Linked DNA regions of Prosthecobacter debontii. The protein of the gene in region 1 interacts with the protein of each later gene in a pairwise test. Links are inferred from orthologs where the notes say so. Each region holds a gene or a part of one and is shown on either strand. Other genes may lie near its edges.

Region 1 (7,838 bases):
ACGCAGATACCCTCGAAGGAAAGTGGGGGTGGCGATCATCAATGAAATGCGGTGCTTCTCAATGAGTTCACCGAGCTTTTTGGTTTCCAGCGGGCTCGGGTAGGTGATCAAATCCAGACCGCTGATGATGGGATACCAGAGGGTCACGGTGCTGCCAAAGCTGTGGAAAAGAGGCAGGCTCCCCAAAATGGAGTCGTTTGATTTCAGTGCCAGACGGCTGCTGAACTGAACCACGTTGGCCAGCACGTTGCGATGGGTAAGCGGAACGCCTTTAGGATTCCCAGAGCTGCCACTGGTGAAAAGCAAGACGGCTTCGGTATCGCCGCCTTTTTTGGGCACTCCGAGGATGGTGGCCAAGAGCGAGGCGGGGAGAATTTTGCTGACAGCGAGCCACAGACCGATTTGAGATTTGAGACGAGGCAGGATGCGCTCGATCAAAATGAGCTGCTTCATCGGAGGCCACGGGAACGCCTGCATTTTGCGAACAAAGATATCGGCGGTGATGTAGCGGTCCAGTCCGGCCGCTTTCATGGCAAACTCTACGGAAGACCGCCCGGCGGTGAAGTTGATGTTCACGGGGATTTTTCCAGCGAGTAAGACAGCGACGTTGGCAATGAGTCCGCCGAGCCCAGGCGGCAGGATGATGCCCACGCGCTTTTGGTTGGTTTCGGCCTTGATCACTTTCGAGAGGGTGATGGCAATGGCTAAAACACGGTCATAGCCCATTTCCTTATCGTCTTTCCCATCCACCACTTTATTGCGTGAGCCATGGCGTTTGAGCCCCAGCAGCAAGGCATAAGCCAGATGCATGCCCAGAGCAGGGTGCTCACTGAATGCGGCCTCTGAGAGGGTAAAAAGGGATTCCTGGTAAGTGGGGAGATTGACATCTGCCCCTGTGAGCAGTTTGCCAAACGCCATGATGACGGTGTCGTCGTCATAGGAGTCCTCAATGTCCAAGGCGACCTCCGTCATGTATTGCACGTACAGCGGCAGGACGGGGCAGGCGGCCTTGAGGAGAAACTCCAGCTTGGCGCCGGGGACCGTCGTGAGAGGTGTGGTGAGAGCAGCAGATTCCGCCGGCAGGTATATGATGACCGCCTCTTTTTGAATCTCTTCAGCCACGGCCTTTTGGTAAATGGCCGGATCTGTGATCTGGGATGAGATGACCAGGACGTGAATATTCTCCTGCTCCAGGTGAACTTTGAGAAGCGGTTGAAGCACAGCTCCTTCCTCAATGAGATAGACAATCCTGCGTCCTTCCAACAAGGTCTCCACACGCATCAAATCCATGTAACCCAGCCGATTGGGCAGGATCATGCAACCGTCATGGGCTGGCAGATGTTCTTTCCCCAGCAGGGTAAGGTTTTTGAGAGAGACGGGCTTTTCCGAGGACATGGCAGTATGAGGAAGAAAATGGCAATTCAGAGTAAGCGATGATGTATGCGCATTTCCAGCGGTAAAAGGATCATCCGAAGTTCTGAAAACATTTTCTGATCCTTTAGCACCGGATTTTTCGCAGGATTCGTCACAAAGGCCCTTTGGCCTGTAAAATACAATCCAGCTTGCCATGATACCTTCACCCACTCCATCTTGGGCCATGACCACGCACACGTTCCCATCTCACGATGGCACTGAACTCTTCTACCGGGCGTGGTTACCTTTCTACCAAGCGAAGCACGCCATTGTGATTCTTCATCGGGGTCACGAACACTCGGGCCGCATGCAAGAGCTCGCTGGGTCCCTGGACTTGCCTGATACGGCCATTTTTGCTTGGGATCAACGTGGTCATGGACAGTCCACGGGGAAGCGAGGAGGGGCGGATAATCTGGGGGTGATCATCCGAGACCTGGAGTCATTTTTTCAGCACATCGAAAAAACCTACGCAATTCCGCGCGAATCGACCGTGCTGGTGGCTCACAGTGTTGGCGCTGTCGTGGCGTCGGCCTGGGTTCATGACTATGCGCCGCGTCTCCGTGGGCTGGTGCTCGGCACGCCCGCCTTTGATGTGAAGCTGTATGTGCCTCTGGCGCTGCCTCTGCTCTCCCTGAAGGAAAAGCTGCTGCCAGGCGGTGTCGTGAAGAGCTATGTCAAATCCCGCGTCTTGACTCATGATCCCGATCAGCAGCGGGCTTACAATGAGGACAAGGCCATCTTTCGAGAGATCTCCGTCAATATTCTGCTCGACCTTTACGCCACTGCCAGACGCGTAGTGGCGGATGCTGCTGCCATTCGCGTGCCGACGTTGGTCTTCAGTGCCGGGCAGGATTGGGTGGTGCACACAGGCCCCCAACGCGCTTTCTTTGAGCGGTTAGGCTCCTCGGATAAAGAATTTCACACCCTGCATGGTTTCTACCACGCCATCTTTCACGAGGCTCAGCGCGAGGTGGTCTTCCGTAAAGTGCGGGCCTTTGCCCAACGTCTGTTCGATACGCCGCCTCCTGCACCTGCGCCTCTTTTAGATGCGGACCTGCGCGGCCACACTCGGACGGAAAGGGATGAATTGGCGGCCACTCGGGACTGTTTATCCTCGCGGCTGAGCCGCCGAGTTTTTGGCAGTGTGGGGCGTTTGAGCCGAGGCATCGCTCTGGGCTGGCAGGCTGGATTCGATTCAGGCCGCACCCTGGATTATGTTTATCGGAACAAGCCTTCCGGTCGTTTCCTCGTCGGTTGGTTGATGGACAAGGCCTACTTGGACAGCCCGGGCTGGACAGGGATCCGCTGGCGAGGGCAGATGCTGCAAAAGGTTTTGGCTGAAGTCCTGGCTCAGGCTGGCCCCAATCCTCATCTAGTGGACATCGCCTGCGGCGGCGGACGCTACGTCCTGCAGATGCTGCATGACCATCCGGAGTTGAACGCGACGGCGACTTTGAGGGATTACCAGCAGCCCAATCTCGACACGGCGCAGGCGACCGCTGAGGCACTTGAGCTGAAAGACCGGGTGAAATTTGTGTCAGCGGATGCTTTTGATCGGGCATCCCTTGAGGCATTGAATCCGAGCCCCTCCGTGGCTGTCGTGTCGGGATTGTATGAGCTGTTCAATGACAACGCGCCGATCCAAAGGTCACTGCAGGGCCTTGCTGACGCGATGCCAGCCGGTGCTCAGCTCGTTTACACCAATCAACCTTGGCATCCTCAACTGAAATTTATTGCCCATGTTCTCAGCAATCGCGAAGGTAAGCCCTGGATTATGAGGCGACGCACACAGGAGGAAATGGATGACTTGGTTCGAGCGGCGGGTTTTGTGAAGGAACGTCAGGAGATTGACCCAGCGGGCATCTTCACCATCAGCGTGGCACGGAAGCAGTAATCTCATGTCCCCGCCGCCGTCCCGCCCCACGTTTCTTCAAGCTGCTCAGGTCAGTGCGCTTACCAGCCTTTGCTTCTTGGTGATCTATAACGTGTGCAACTGGCTCACATCCCTGCGGCCAGATGTCCAGACGGCCGCATTTGGTTGGGAGCGCTGGATTCCCGTGTGGGATTGGATGATTCTTCCTTATTGGTCTTTGGATGCCTTTTTTGTCGTTGCTCCCTTTCTATGCTCCGACCGGCAGGAACTCTCCCTGCTGAAACGACGCCTAGTGGCGGCCAATGTCATTGCGGGTGTGTGCTTCCTGATCATTCCGCTTGAGTTGGCCTGGACTCGCCCTCAGGTCACCGGGATGTGGGAGCCCTGGTTCCGTGCGATTCAGAGCATGGATGCTCCGCACAATCTCTTCCCCAGCTTGCACATCGTCCTGCGCACGATCATGGCGGTTCATTATGCTCAGCATTCACGCGGGGTGATGCGTTCCTTGTTGCATGTTTGGTTCAGCCTCATCGGTCTGTCCACACTCCTGACTTGGCAGCATCATCTGGTGGATGTGCTCGGCGGCTTTCTTTTGGCTGCCGTGGTGTTTCATGTCGCCCCGAAGGGGGATGGCCGCTTGAATGGTAATCGCCGAGTCGGAGGTTATTACTTGGCTGCCACTGCGGTTCTTCTGTTCGCCTGCCGCCTGGCACCTCCGTGGACGTTGGCCTTGGCTTGGCCTGCGGCAGCCTGCGGAACAGCGGCTGCGGCCTACTTTGGCCAAGGGGCCCGTGTGCTCCAAAAGACTCGAGGGCGTCTGCCTCGCGTGACTCAGTGGCTGATGGCTCCGTGGCTCTTGGGGCAGGAGACGTCCTGGTGGTGGTATCGCCGCCAATCTCCCGAGTATAACAAGCTGACCTCTCATGTTTGGATGGGGTCTTTGCCGGATGAAAAAACGGCCGTGGAACTGATCGAGGCAGGTGTCACGGACATGGTGGACTTGACCGCGGAATTTGATGCCCCCGAAGCCTTTCTGGTCCAGCCGGGGTATCGTAACTTTCCCGTGGCGGACCTCACTGCACCGACGCGACAGCAGTTGCTCACTCTTGCCGAACACATCGAGCGTGTGCGCAAGGAAGGCATCGTCTTTGTCTTTTGTAAGGCTGGTTATTCACGCACGGCTGCGGCCATCGGCGCATGGTTACTTCAAAGCGGTGGCACCACGGAAGCTGCGATCCGCCAGATGCAAGAGGCGCGGCCAGGCATGATCATTCGTCCAGAGGTGGTCAGAGCACTGCATGAACTGGAAGCTTACATGACCGCTCCTGGCCGAGCGCCGGTTTTGAGTTGAAAACCGAATGGCTGCGCATCAAAACATCAATCTCCTGTGATTGAAATGCTGGTCGGCCTTATTCCCGTTTTCTTCGTCGTCCCCCTTTGGATGGCTGGCGGCAGCCGTGTGTTCTCAGGCTCCCGTTGTTCGCGAGATTCATGGGCCGCTTTGTCTTGTATAGGATGGGCCGGGATGAAGTTTTGGCTCGCCGTCGAGATTTACAAGACATTCAGATTGTGCCAGCTCGCCCTGCCAGAAGCGACCAGCGCTTGGTCCGTTGGGGTGGGCATGCTTTCTTTTGGCCTCGCTTTCGGTCTCAGTGTTTCTGGAGCGAGCGACTTCTTCGTGGCTTTATCTTGGGGCACGGGTCGAAGCTTGCCCTCGCTACTGGACAGGCCGTTCGGGGCAGCAGGATGGGCGGACTTCTGGCAGCGCTGGGGAACGCGCGCTGAAGTCGGACAGCAGGGGATGGCGCTAAGCGTCGGTTGGATTCGTTGCACTTGGTTTCTACTTAGCGTGGGACTCTGGGCAGGGTTCCATTCCGTGATGGGAGTGTGGCTAATTGTTCAATCGATGTTCTTGATGTTGGATTTATGGTTAGGTCGATCGGCTTTTTGGCAGCACCGCATCCCCCAAGGAATCAAGGTCGTGATCGTCATGCTGACCTTCGTTCTGGGCCTGCCTCTGCTCTACAGTGAAGGGCTGAAAGTCGCTTGGAGCCAATGGCAGACGCTTTTTTTGCCCCCTGCCGACAATCTTTACTCGTTAATGTTGGAGGCCCGCCTCTCCACTTCTCGCGTGTGTTGGCTTTTATCGTTAGGCGGTGCCTTGATGCTGTTACCGAGCCCAGAATGGTTTGGGAATCGGAGTGTTCGCTCGCGTATCGGCATTAAGATCGTTGGAGGTGGGCTGTGTGGGGTAGGGGTTATCGCCACGCTACCTCTCTTGCCAATGATACCGGATTCATTTCAGGAGATGGGTAAGCACGTATTAGGTCGCCTGTATTCAGATGGAAATTCAGAGGTTTATATTGGAGCTCAGGGCTGGCTTTACCCACAAAAGGAGCTGGATCGTTTTGTTCAACGGCCGACGCAAGTCCGGCAGACTGAAACCTTGCTCAAGCTGCTGCCAAAGCTGCAAGCACAAGGCGTTCATTTGTTGGTCTTGCCTGTGCCCGATAAAATCATGCTCCAGCCCGAGTTCGTGCTGCCCGCCTCGTATCGAGGACCGATTTATCCACCGGGTTATCATGCCGCGCTTCATTCACTCAAGGAGGCGGGTGTGGATGTTTTGGATTTGACCTCGAAGCTCTGGCTATCCCGACAGCGCCGTCCCTTGCACTTTCGACAGGATTCACATTGGCGCTGGGAGGCGATGAAAGAGATGGTTGTCCAACTTGCCAGGCATATTCGAGAACACTATCCCCAAGTCATTAAGGATCAAACTCCCCTCGTTGATGCCTTTTTTATCGAACGACATGCGATCGGTGACCTCGCACAGTCTTTGCGGCCATCGACTCCTGACTCATGGTGGGTTCCAGAGACTACCCACTTAGTGAGCTTGAGCGGACTCACAGATGCCGAGCCTTCCCCGGTGGTGGTCTGTGGGGAAGAACTGATCCGAGTGTATGATGATTCTCAGCTCAGCTTCCCTCCCGAGACATCGGACTCTTTTGCGGGTTTTCCCATTCAACTTGCAGCCCTTCTAGGTCGAGCCGTTCTGACTGCAGATATCGACAAGCTTTTTCGAACGAGCATGCCATCTTTTGATGGAAAACTTGTCATCTGCGTGATCCAGGCAGGTGATCTTTAATTTCCATCACCTTCTGTCGCATAATAACCGCAACGGTCCGGCGCTTGAATGTGACGTCGTTAGGTCAGAGAAGTCCTACTGACTCTTAAAAAGAAGTGGCGGTGAGAGAGGGATTCGAACCCTCGGTAGCGGATAAGGCTACGCATCTTTAGCAAAGATGTGCTTTCGACCACTCAGCCATCTCACCAAAATTGTGTCCCGCAGTGCGGGTGGGTGTGACTATTAGCGCGGTATCTGCCCTGACGTCAACGCAAAAGATTCAGTTTAGTTCATAAAACAGAATCGTCATTTCCCAGGCTGGTTCTTCTGCGTAGCCTAGGGGTATGAATGGAACTGTGATCGCTCGTCCCGGCACCTTAGAAAAGGCTTTGAAGCTCAACTTGGCCCATCGTGTGTATGGCACATTCGCTGAAATCGGAGCAGGCCAGGAGATCGCAGATTGGTTTTTCCGAGCAGGTGGGGCCTCAGGGACTGTGGCTAAGACGATGTCTGCCTACGATATGACTTTCAGTGACGAGATCTATGGCAAGAGTGCCCGCTATGTGTCTCGCCAGCGGATGGTATCGATGCTGGATCATGAGTACCAGATTGTGTTGGATCGTCTTGGCGAGCAGCGAGGGGAAAAGACCACCTTTTTTGCTCTGGCAGATACAGTCCGGGCGAAGGGATATCGTGATACGAATGAAGAGTGTCATGCGTGGATGGGCTTGCGCTTCCAGACTGAACCCCAGGGGCCGCCCAATGATATTCAACTCCATGTTCGTTTGTTGGATGCGACCAATGCTCGGCAAGCCGAGGCGCTAGGTATCTTAGGGGTGAATCTTCTTTATGGCGCTTATCTTCTGAGGGATCATTTGCCGACCTTCCTGCTCAGTCTGATGGATGAACTCTCTCGCTGGCGTGTCGAGATCGATATGGTGGACTTCAGCGGCCCGGCCTTTGAGGGACCGACCTTTCAAGATCGACTCGTGGCCCTGGAGTTGGTGAGAAGTGATCTGGCAGACGCGGCTCTTTTCGGGGCTAATGGCGAGATTTGGCAGGCTTCGGACATCCTCTATAAGCGGCCCGTGCTCCTGAATCGCGGCAGCTTTGATCCCATTACACGGGTCAATCTGGACATGTTAGAGCAGGGGAGGCAGGCTTTTCGGAACGACTTTGGCGAGGAGGCAGATACTCACATCGAGATCCTGGAAATCACCATGCACAATCTCCTTTGTCACAAGGACTGCGCCATGGAGTATGATAACTTTTTGGCCCGTGCCAGCGTGCTTCAGTCGCTGGGGAAAAATGTTCTGATTTCCAAATATGCAGAGTTCCATCGGCTAAGTCATTTTTTTGCCCGACATACCCGTGAACCAATCGGGATTATTTTGGGGTTGCCCCTTTTTGAGGAACTCTTCAATGAGC
Region 2 (7,849 bases), on another replicon or contig:
ATAAAACCAGACCTGCGAGAGGATGATCTTTTCTAGGTGGGAATAACAGGAAGTTCGTTAGTTCTTGCTGGCTTTGCTAACACGAGGCTCAAGGATGAATGCATGCTCATCAGAGCGCAGGCTGTGATGGGCCAACTCGGCGACGTAACGCAGGGCTTCGACCAGAGGAACGTCCTTGAGATCGAGAGTGATGCGGGCCTTGTTTGGTGCGCCGGGTTTGAGGACGATGTTCAGCGGGGCGATCTCCATGCGGTCGCAAGCGGTGGTGACTTGGACTCGGATGAGCTCCAGTGCCTCCTCCAGCGTGGCATCCCGGAAATGGACCTGGGGCAGGATGATTTTCGGGCCGTATTTCAGGGGATTACCGGTCAGTGCACGGGCTTGGTCGGGCGATGACGCAACGGCCGTTGAAGAATCCGACAGCGGTTCGATCAGCACGGCATAAGGCTCCACACGAAACTTCACCCCGGCCAGCTCGGTGACATAACGGAGCACGTCCATCAGCGGCACTTGCTTGAGGTCGAGACTGAGAGTGGCCTCCGTTCCGGTGCCTTGTCTCAGCAGGAAATGCACGCCACGCAGTTTGGGGTTGGTCTCAAGAGTGTCCAATTCGCGAGATTGAACCTCGAGGAAATCCACCACCTCCTTCAGAGTCACGCTGCTGAACTGAACTTGGGGGAAGACGATGCGTTCCAACTTTCGGACGAGGTAACTGTTGCGGGGCGGAAGGGTTTTCTTCGGATCGCCGCTGTTACCGCTGCCGCCGACCTGGGCCGTCATGTAACTGAGGTCGAGTTTTCGGGAGGCTTTAGCCTCTTCAGACGTGCCGAAGTAGATGCCCCCAAAGGCGCTGTTTGTGGCTCCAGGCTGGGCAGGTTGGTAAAAGGTCACATGAGGTAAACCTGGATAGGGGTTGGGAAAGGTGAGGGTGAAGGAGCCCTGACCTCGCTGCACAGTTACTTGCTGACGTGGATCAAAAGCGACCTTGGGGGAACCTGTGTTGAGACGGGTGATGGAGAGCAGCAGGATAGCGGATTCCTCGCTGCCCAGTTCATAGGCACCGGTGATGATCATGCGGTCAGCATTACGATCCACCTTAAAGATGCGGATCTCGTCTCCGGACTTGAAGTTCGAGCTGCCGACTTCAAATCCAGGCGTGTCGGTTTGAGCGATAGGTGTTTGAGCGCGGGTAACGCCAAGGAAGGTCATCGCAGGAATGGCCAGCCAGAGGAAAACTCGCAGGAGGGGGGCAGCCGTGCGGGCGCTGGCGATGGCCTGGATGCGAGTGCGCAGCGCGGAGCCGCGTTGGAAGATACCCACGAATCCAACGCAGAGGCCATGTGTTGGAAAAGCGGATTCCATTTTGAGCAAGGCACTGCCATAGGCATGACGTCGAGCGGATGTTTCCCCTTGAAGCACCTGCTCATCACAAGCGGCTTCACGATCTGTGCGGGCTTTGAAAAAGGCGAACCACAGCAGGGGATTGAACCAATGCAGAGCCAAGAGGAGGCATAACAAAAAGTTGATGCGGAGATCGCCGCGCTTGAGATGCATGAGTTCGTGTTTGAGCACAAGGCGGGTTTCTTCAGCGTTCAGTGGGTCCCCAAAGCTTTTGGGAAGCATCAAAACAGAGCGCCAGAGGCCCGTGACGGCCGGGCTTTGAATCTCGGGCGAGACTACGATGTCAGGTAGGCGTGACAGCTTCGCCTCCCCAGCGATCTGCCGAATCTCGGTCAGCAAAGCTTCATCAGGCGGTGATGCCTGATTGCGGGCGAGATGAAGAGTTCGAAGGTAGGAAAGCAGCCCTCCCGAAAGGAGAACGACAACGCCCGATAGCCACACCCACATGCCCACTTGGCTCCAGTCAAAAAGCGGTGCAGGGACCGTGATGAGAGGATTCGATAACCCAGTCTTCAGCCCCGTATCCTGCGATCCCTGCTCCATCGTTTGCACCTGGGCTGACGCTGTTGGAACGGAGCGTGATGGGGCCAGTAGGCTTTCCAGGCTCCACGCACTTGGAAGAAAGATCGGCATCAGCAGCACGGCGAGCACCGGCAGCCATAAGGCATAACGCCAGCGGCAGGACAGACGATGCCGGAGGAGCGTCTGAAGCGTCATGACGAGGACCACCAACAAGGTCGCCCGGAGACTGGTGTCCAGAGTCCAATCAAACAGAAGATGCAGCGTTTTCATAGGATGGCTGATAATAGGTTGGCGTTAAGATTTGAGGGACTGATCGAGCAGTTTCTTGAGCTCCTTCACCTCGTCTGGGGTGAGCTTGCTGTTCTGGGCGAAGTGGACCAGCAGCGGTTTGGCGGCCCCTTGGAAGACCCGCTGGAGGAAGGAGTCGCTCTCAGCGCGGACACAATCCTCACGCTTCACAGCGGGTTGATAGGTTCGGGTGCCACTGGGGTTTTCACCGGTTTTCAGCGCCGCTTTTTCAACCAGCCGAGTCAGCAGGGTGCGCACGGTGTTTTCAGCCCACTTCGTGGTGGGTTTGAGGGTTTTAGTGACTTCGGAGGCCGTCTGCGGAGCGCTCTCCCAGAGGGCTTCCATGACCGTCCATTCAGATTCGGAAATATCGGGTGTGGGCATGATTTAAATTCCTTTCCCGTTTATTTCACTACATTTGTCGTGGTTAGGCAACTACAAATGTAGTGAATGAGGTGAAAAACAAAAAAGCGGCTGGCCTGAGATGCATCAGGCGCAGCCGCTGAATGGAGGCTTGGAAGGTGGTTTATTCCACCGTCACGCTCTTGGCGAGGTTACGGGGTTTATCTACGTCACAACCGCGGGCGACGGCGGTGTAGTAGGACAGAAGCTGGAGCGGGATTACCGTCAGCAGAGGGCTGAGGTAGGAGGGGCAGTCCGGCACGTAGATCACATCATCCGTTAGGCGCTCCAGTTCGGTGCGGCCTTCGGTGGTCACGCAAATGACGGGGCCTTTGCGGGCGAGCACTTCCTCGATGTTGCTGACGTTCTTGTCGAACACGGCATCATCAGGAGCGATGAACACGGACGGCATGTCCGGCTTCACCAGGGCGATGACGCCGTGCTTCAGCTCGGCACTCGGGTGACCGCTGGCGTAGATGTAGCTGATCTCCTTCATCTTCAGAGCGCCTTCCATGGCCACAGGGTAGTTGGCTTGGCGGCCCATGAAGAGCATCCCTTCGGCATTGGCGTGCTTCTCGGCGATGGCTTTGATGCGGTCGGTCTGAGTGAGAATGCTGGCGATCTTGTCGGGGATGGCTTCCAGTTCATCGATCATCTCCATGCCATCGGCGCTGGAGAGGTGATGAATACGACCAAAGAGCATGCCCAGGAGGGTCATGATCATTACCTGAGAGGTGAAGGTCTTCGTCGCGGCCACACCGATTTCAGGTCCGGCGTGAATGTAGCAACCGCCGTCGCTCTCACGAGCAATGGTGCTGCCGACACTATTGACGATGCCGAGGCATTTGATGCCCTTGCGGCGGGCTTCACGCATGGCGGCCAGGGTATCGATGGTTTCACCGCTCTGGCTGAGCACGAATTGCAGGGTGTTTTTATCCGCCGGCACGTTGCGATAGCGGAACTCACTGGCGATCTCCACCTCGGTCGGCACACGGGCCAGGGTTTCGATGACGTATTCACCGACCATGGCCGCATGGAAAGCGGTTCCGCAACCGCTGAGGATGATGCGATCCACGCCACGCAGTTCCTGCGGGGTCATGTTCAAGCCGCCGAGAATAGCGGTGCCGTCATCACGAGAAAGGCGACCACGCATGGCATTGCGGAGGGAATTCGGCTGCTCAAAGATCTCCTTGAGCATGTAGTGCGGGAAAGCCCCCTTCTCCGCATCATCGGCCGTGAATTCCACGCGGCTGACTTTCACCTGCGCTTCACCGCCGTCCATGGAGGTCACATCATACTGATCCTCACTGAGACTGACGATGTCGTGGTCATTCAGATACACCACGTCACGAGTGTGGGCGACGATGGCAGAGACATCACTGGCCAGGAAGTGCTCGCCATCTCCCAGGCCCACCACCAGAGGACTGCCCAAGCGGGCTCCCACGATCACCCCTGGCACATCGGCGTGCATAACGGCAATCCCGTAGGTGCCTTTGACCTTGGCCAAGGCGGCTTTCAGAGCATTGCGCAGGCGGCTCGCACCGTCTTTTTCGTCGCTGGCTTCAAAGTACCGTCCGACGAGGTGAGCTAGCACCTCGGTATCGGTCTGGGATTCAAAAGTATCACCCTGAGCGAGCAATTGATCCCGCAGCGTCTGATAGTTCTCAATGACGCCGTTATGCACCAAGACAAGCTTGCCGCTCTGGTCCCGATGGGGGTGCGCATTTTCATCCGTCGGCGCACCGTGGGTGGCCCAGCGGGTGTGTGAGATCCCCACTTCACCTGTGGGAGCGATCTCCGCTACCGCCTGCCTGAGATTCTCGATGCGACCGGCGCGTTTGATGATTTTAACCGTGTTACCGCCGTTCAGCAGCGCGATGCCTGCCGAGTCATAACCACGATATTCGAGCCTGCGCAGCCCATCCAAGAGGATCGGGCTGGCCTGCCGTTTGCCAATGTAGCCAACAATTCCGCACATAGTGTTCGTTTGCCCGCCACGAAGCGGGTCCTTCAGTCTAGCTGTTAGAATGCCAGCCCGCCAGTGAAAGGGCAATTTCGTGAAAGATTAGAGGCATCGGCTAAAGTTCATCCCGATTGCAGTCTCGCCTCAGCCGAGCGAGAAGAATCTTATGACCTTTGAATTTGCCACCGCCACAAGGATCATTTTCGGCCGGGGAGCCGTGTCACAGTTACCCGTTTTGACCCTGGGTCTCGGGAAGAAACTCCTGGTTGTCACCGGGCGTGATCCCCAACGTTTCATGCCCATCCTTCAGACCTTGGAAGAGAGGGGGCTCGAGGTCGTGATTTTCCCGCTGTTGACGGAGCCCACGGTGGATGACATCCGCCGGGGTTCGGCCACGGCTTTGAAAACTGGGGCGGAAGTGGTCATCGGTCTGGGGGGCGGCAGCGCGGTGGATGCGGGCAAGGCGATCGCGGCGGTGGCTCGGCAGCCGCATGATCTGCTGCATTACCTGGAGATCGTGGGAAAAGCCCAACCTCTGGACAATCCCCCGCTGCCCTTCATCGCGGTGCCGACGACGGCGGGCACGGGGGCGGAAGTGACTCGGAATGCGGTATTAGTTAGCGCTGAGCACGGGGTGAAGGCCAGCCTGCGCCACCCCTCCATGCTGCCGGCCGTGGCTCTGGTGGACCCGGAACTGGCGCGCACCTGCCCTCCTTCGGTGACTGCGGCCAGTGGCATGGATGCCCTCACGCAGTGCCTGGAGGCCTATGTTTCCAGCCGTGCTCAGTCCATGACGGACGCCCTCTGTGTGGATGGCATTCGCCGCGCGATTCGTTCACTCGAAAGGGCTGTTACGGACGGGCATGATGTGGAGGCGCGGGAAGACTTAGCTCTAGCGGCCATGTTTAGCGGCATGGCCCTAGCCAATGCAGGGCTAGGGGCCGTGCATGGTTTTGCGGCACCCATTGGCGGCAGTTTCAAAGCGGCCCATGGCGCAGTTTGCGCGGCCTTGCTGGCTCCGGTGTGGGCGATGAATTGGGCCGCGATCAAGCGGGATGGGGACTGCCTGATCCGAGAGCGATTCGAAGCTGCCTCCCGCCTGATTTTAAACGATGACGAGGGCACCCCGGAAAAGGCGGCCACTTTCCTGAAGGAGCTCAGTCTCCGACTCAAGATCCCCACCTTGGGCAGTTTTGGCATCACCCATCTAGACCTGCCGGAAATCGCGACCAAGGCGGCCCAGTCCAGTAGCATGAAGGGGAACCCCGTGCCGCTGAGCCAGGAGGAGCTGCTCGATATTCTGCGCCAAGCTCTTTAAGCTCGCAATTCAGGCACAGTCCCTGACAAGGGGCGGGAAATGGGGAGCAAGTGTTGGCCGTTGGTTAAATAGGTATTTTGTGAGCGTATTTAAAAGCTCCTCTGTCTTCCCCCCTTTCATGCGCTGGCTTTTCCTCATCCCTCTGCTGCCTCTGCTCGCCCAGGCGGAGCCGGAGTATGAGTTGCCGCCCATCCGTTACTCCGACACCACACCTCAGGATGCGGTGCAGGATCTGATGAAACGCCTCCAGGCGGGCAAGACCACGGTGGATCGCACGGATGCCTGGACGGTGCTGCGGGATCTACGCCGGGAGTTTCACATCCCTGAGGAGTCTCAGGTCCTGGTGTTTTCCAAAACCAGCAAACAGAACGATCTCATCAGCCCGCAGACACCGCGGGTCATTTATTATGGCGATGAGGCCTACCTCGGTTATTCCGTGGGCGGGGGCATTGAGATTGCCGTGGTGGACCCTTATCTGGGGCCGATTTATTATCTGCTGGAGCCGGAGACTTCTCGGAAAAAACCGCTGGAATTTCAGCGCGATCAGAGCTGCCTCACCTGCCATGGCGGCCCCTTCACTCCGGGTGTGACGGGCGTCATGGTGCGCTCTGTTTTTCCCAGCGCCACCGGGCATCCCATTCTGAGTCAAGGCAGCGCGGTGGTGGATAGCACCACGCCCTTTCGTGATCGGTGGGGAGGCTGGTATGTCACTGGGCGGCATGGCGACTCCACTCACCGAGGGAATGTGATCGCCACCGAAAACGCCGATAACACCTGCGACATGCCCGTGGAGCAGGGGGCCAATCTGACCCAACTTACCGGCCTTTTTGACATCAGCCGCTACCCCCGCGCCAGCAGCGACATCGTCGCGCTCATGGTGCTGGAGCATCAGACCTCCGTGCAAAATGTGCTGACCAAGGCGCATCAAACCGCCGCGCGTGCGATGTACATGCAGACCTCCTTGCAAAAAGAACTCGGCGAACCCATTCAGAACGAACCTACGGGCACGGCCAAGCGCATCATTGAGCACTGCACAGAAGACGTGCTGGATGCCTTGCTTTTCAAAGACGAGGCCACGCTGCCGGATGGAGGCATCGAGGGAGATGAAGCCTTCCAGACCGCTTTTTTGAAAACCGCACGCCCCAGTGCTGGCGGGCGCAGTCTCAAGGATTTCCAACTGCTCAATCGCCTCTTCAAATACCGCTGCAGTTATATGATCTACTCTCGCACGTTTGAGCGCATGCAGCCTGCGCTCAAGGCCTCGGTTAAAGCGCGGCTGGACCGCATTCTCCGAGGCGAGGAGCCCGGGGGGCGTTACGATTACCTGGGCGAATCTGAGCGGCGACACATTCGCACCATCTTAGCGGAGACTCTGTAACCCCTCACAAATAGGGAAAACATCGGTGAAACGACTTTGCTTTTGGTAGGATTACGGGCAAGAACCCGCCTGAAATTGCGTTTTCTCCCGCCCATGTTGTCCAGTGCCCACCTATTTCGTTGCTTAGCTTTTGGCCTGCTCGCCTCCGCCGCACCCCTTTCGGCGGCGACGCTGTTCATGGAAGATTTTACCGGTGAATCCGTGGGCCAGGCCACGGAGAGCTGGCGCAGTTTCAACAGCGTGAATGTCGCTGGCACAGCTTATGGCGGCACGGGTATCACCAATGGAGTTTCCTCCCCGACAGGCGAGAACCCCAATCCCTACCTTTACGCGCAAAATAGTACCGCCAATGGCGGCACCACGACGGTGGATTACTTCCTTTTCACCACCTCCACTACCGCCACCTTGGGGGCAAGTGCTTTCACGGGGCTGGTGCCTGCGGATTACAGCGCCTTTAGCGCGAGCTGGCAGCAAAACACCGGCGGCACCATGACAGGCATGAGCTACTACCTGACGGTGCAGGTGGATGGGGCCTGGTATGCCACGCCTTCCGGCGGGGTGGACGGACCTGGAGCGA

Evidence for each region. Proteins that work in one complex are often made in the same cells at the same time.
Region 2: the proteins of B5D61_RS08435 (region 1) and glmS interact in binary tests that used the Escherichia coli proteins (3 or more experiments, as listed by UniProt). The link is inferred for Prosthecobacter debontii from one-to-one orthologs.

What each region holds. Positions count from the first base shown.
Region 1 is NZ_FUYE01000004.1:412,705-420,542, forward strand. The notes cover bases 2,586-5,474. They hold B5D61_RS08435 (phosphatase PAP2/dual specificity phosphatase family protein), read left to right. Parts: upstream 2,586-3,311; coding sequence 3,312-4,637; downstream 4,638-5,474. Other genes in these bases: B5D61_RS08430 (bifunctional alpha/beta hydrolase/class I SAM-dependent methyltransferase), read left to right, coding at 2,586-3,307; B5D61_RS08440 (alginate O-acetyltransferase AlgX-related protein), read left to right, coding at 4,812-5,474. In the rest of the region: B5D61_RS08425 (AMP-binding protein), read right to left, coding at 1-1,395; more of B5D61_RS08430, read left to right, coding at 1,598-2,585; more of B5D61_RS08440, read left to right, coding at 5,475-6,431; B5D61_RS08450 (hypothetical protein), read left to right, coding at 6,755-7,838.
Region 2 is NZ_FUYE01000003.1:318,176-326,024, reverse strand. The notes cover bases 2,165-5,064. They hold glmS (glutamine--fructose-6-phosphate transaminase (isomerizing)), read right to left. Parts: upstream 4,592-5,064; coding sequence 2,738-4,591; downstream 2,165-2,737. Other genes in these bases: B5D61_RS06210 (iron-containing alcohol dehydrogenase), read left to right, coding at 4,743-5,064; B5D61_RS06220 (BlaI/MecI/CopY family transcriptional regulator), read right to left, coding at 2,218-2,595; B5D61_RS06225 (M56 family metallopeptidase), read right to left, coding at 2,165-2,193. In the rest of the region: more of B5D61_RS06225, read right to left, coding at 58-2,164; more of B5D61_RS06210, read left to right, coding at 5,065-5,894; B5D61_RS06205 (hypothetical protein), read left to right, coding at 6,013-7,272; B5D61_RS06200 (PEP-CTERM sorting domain-containing protein), read left to right, coding at 7,366-7,849. UniProt on the Escherichia coli protein: Catalyzes the first step in hexosamine metabolism, converting fructose-6P into glucosamine-6P using glutamine as a nitrogen source.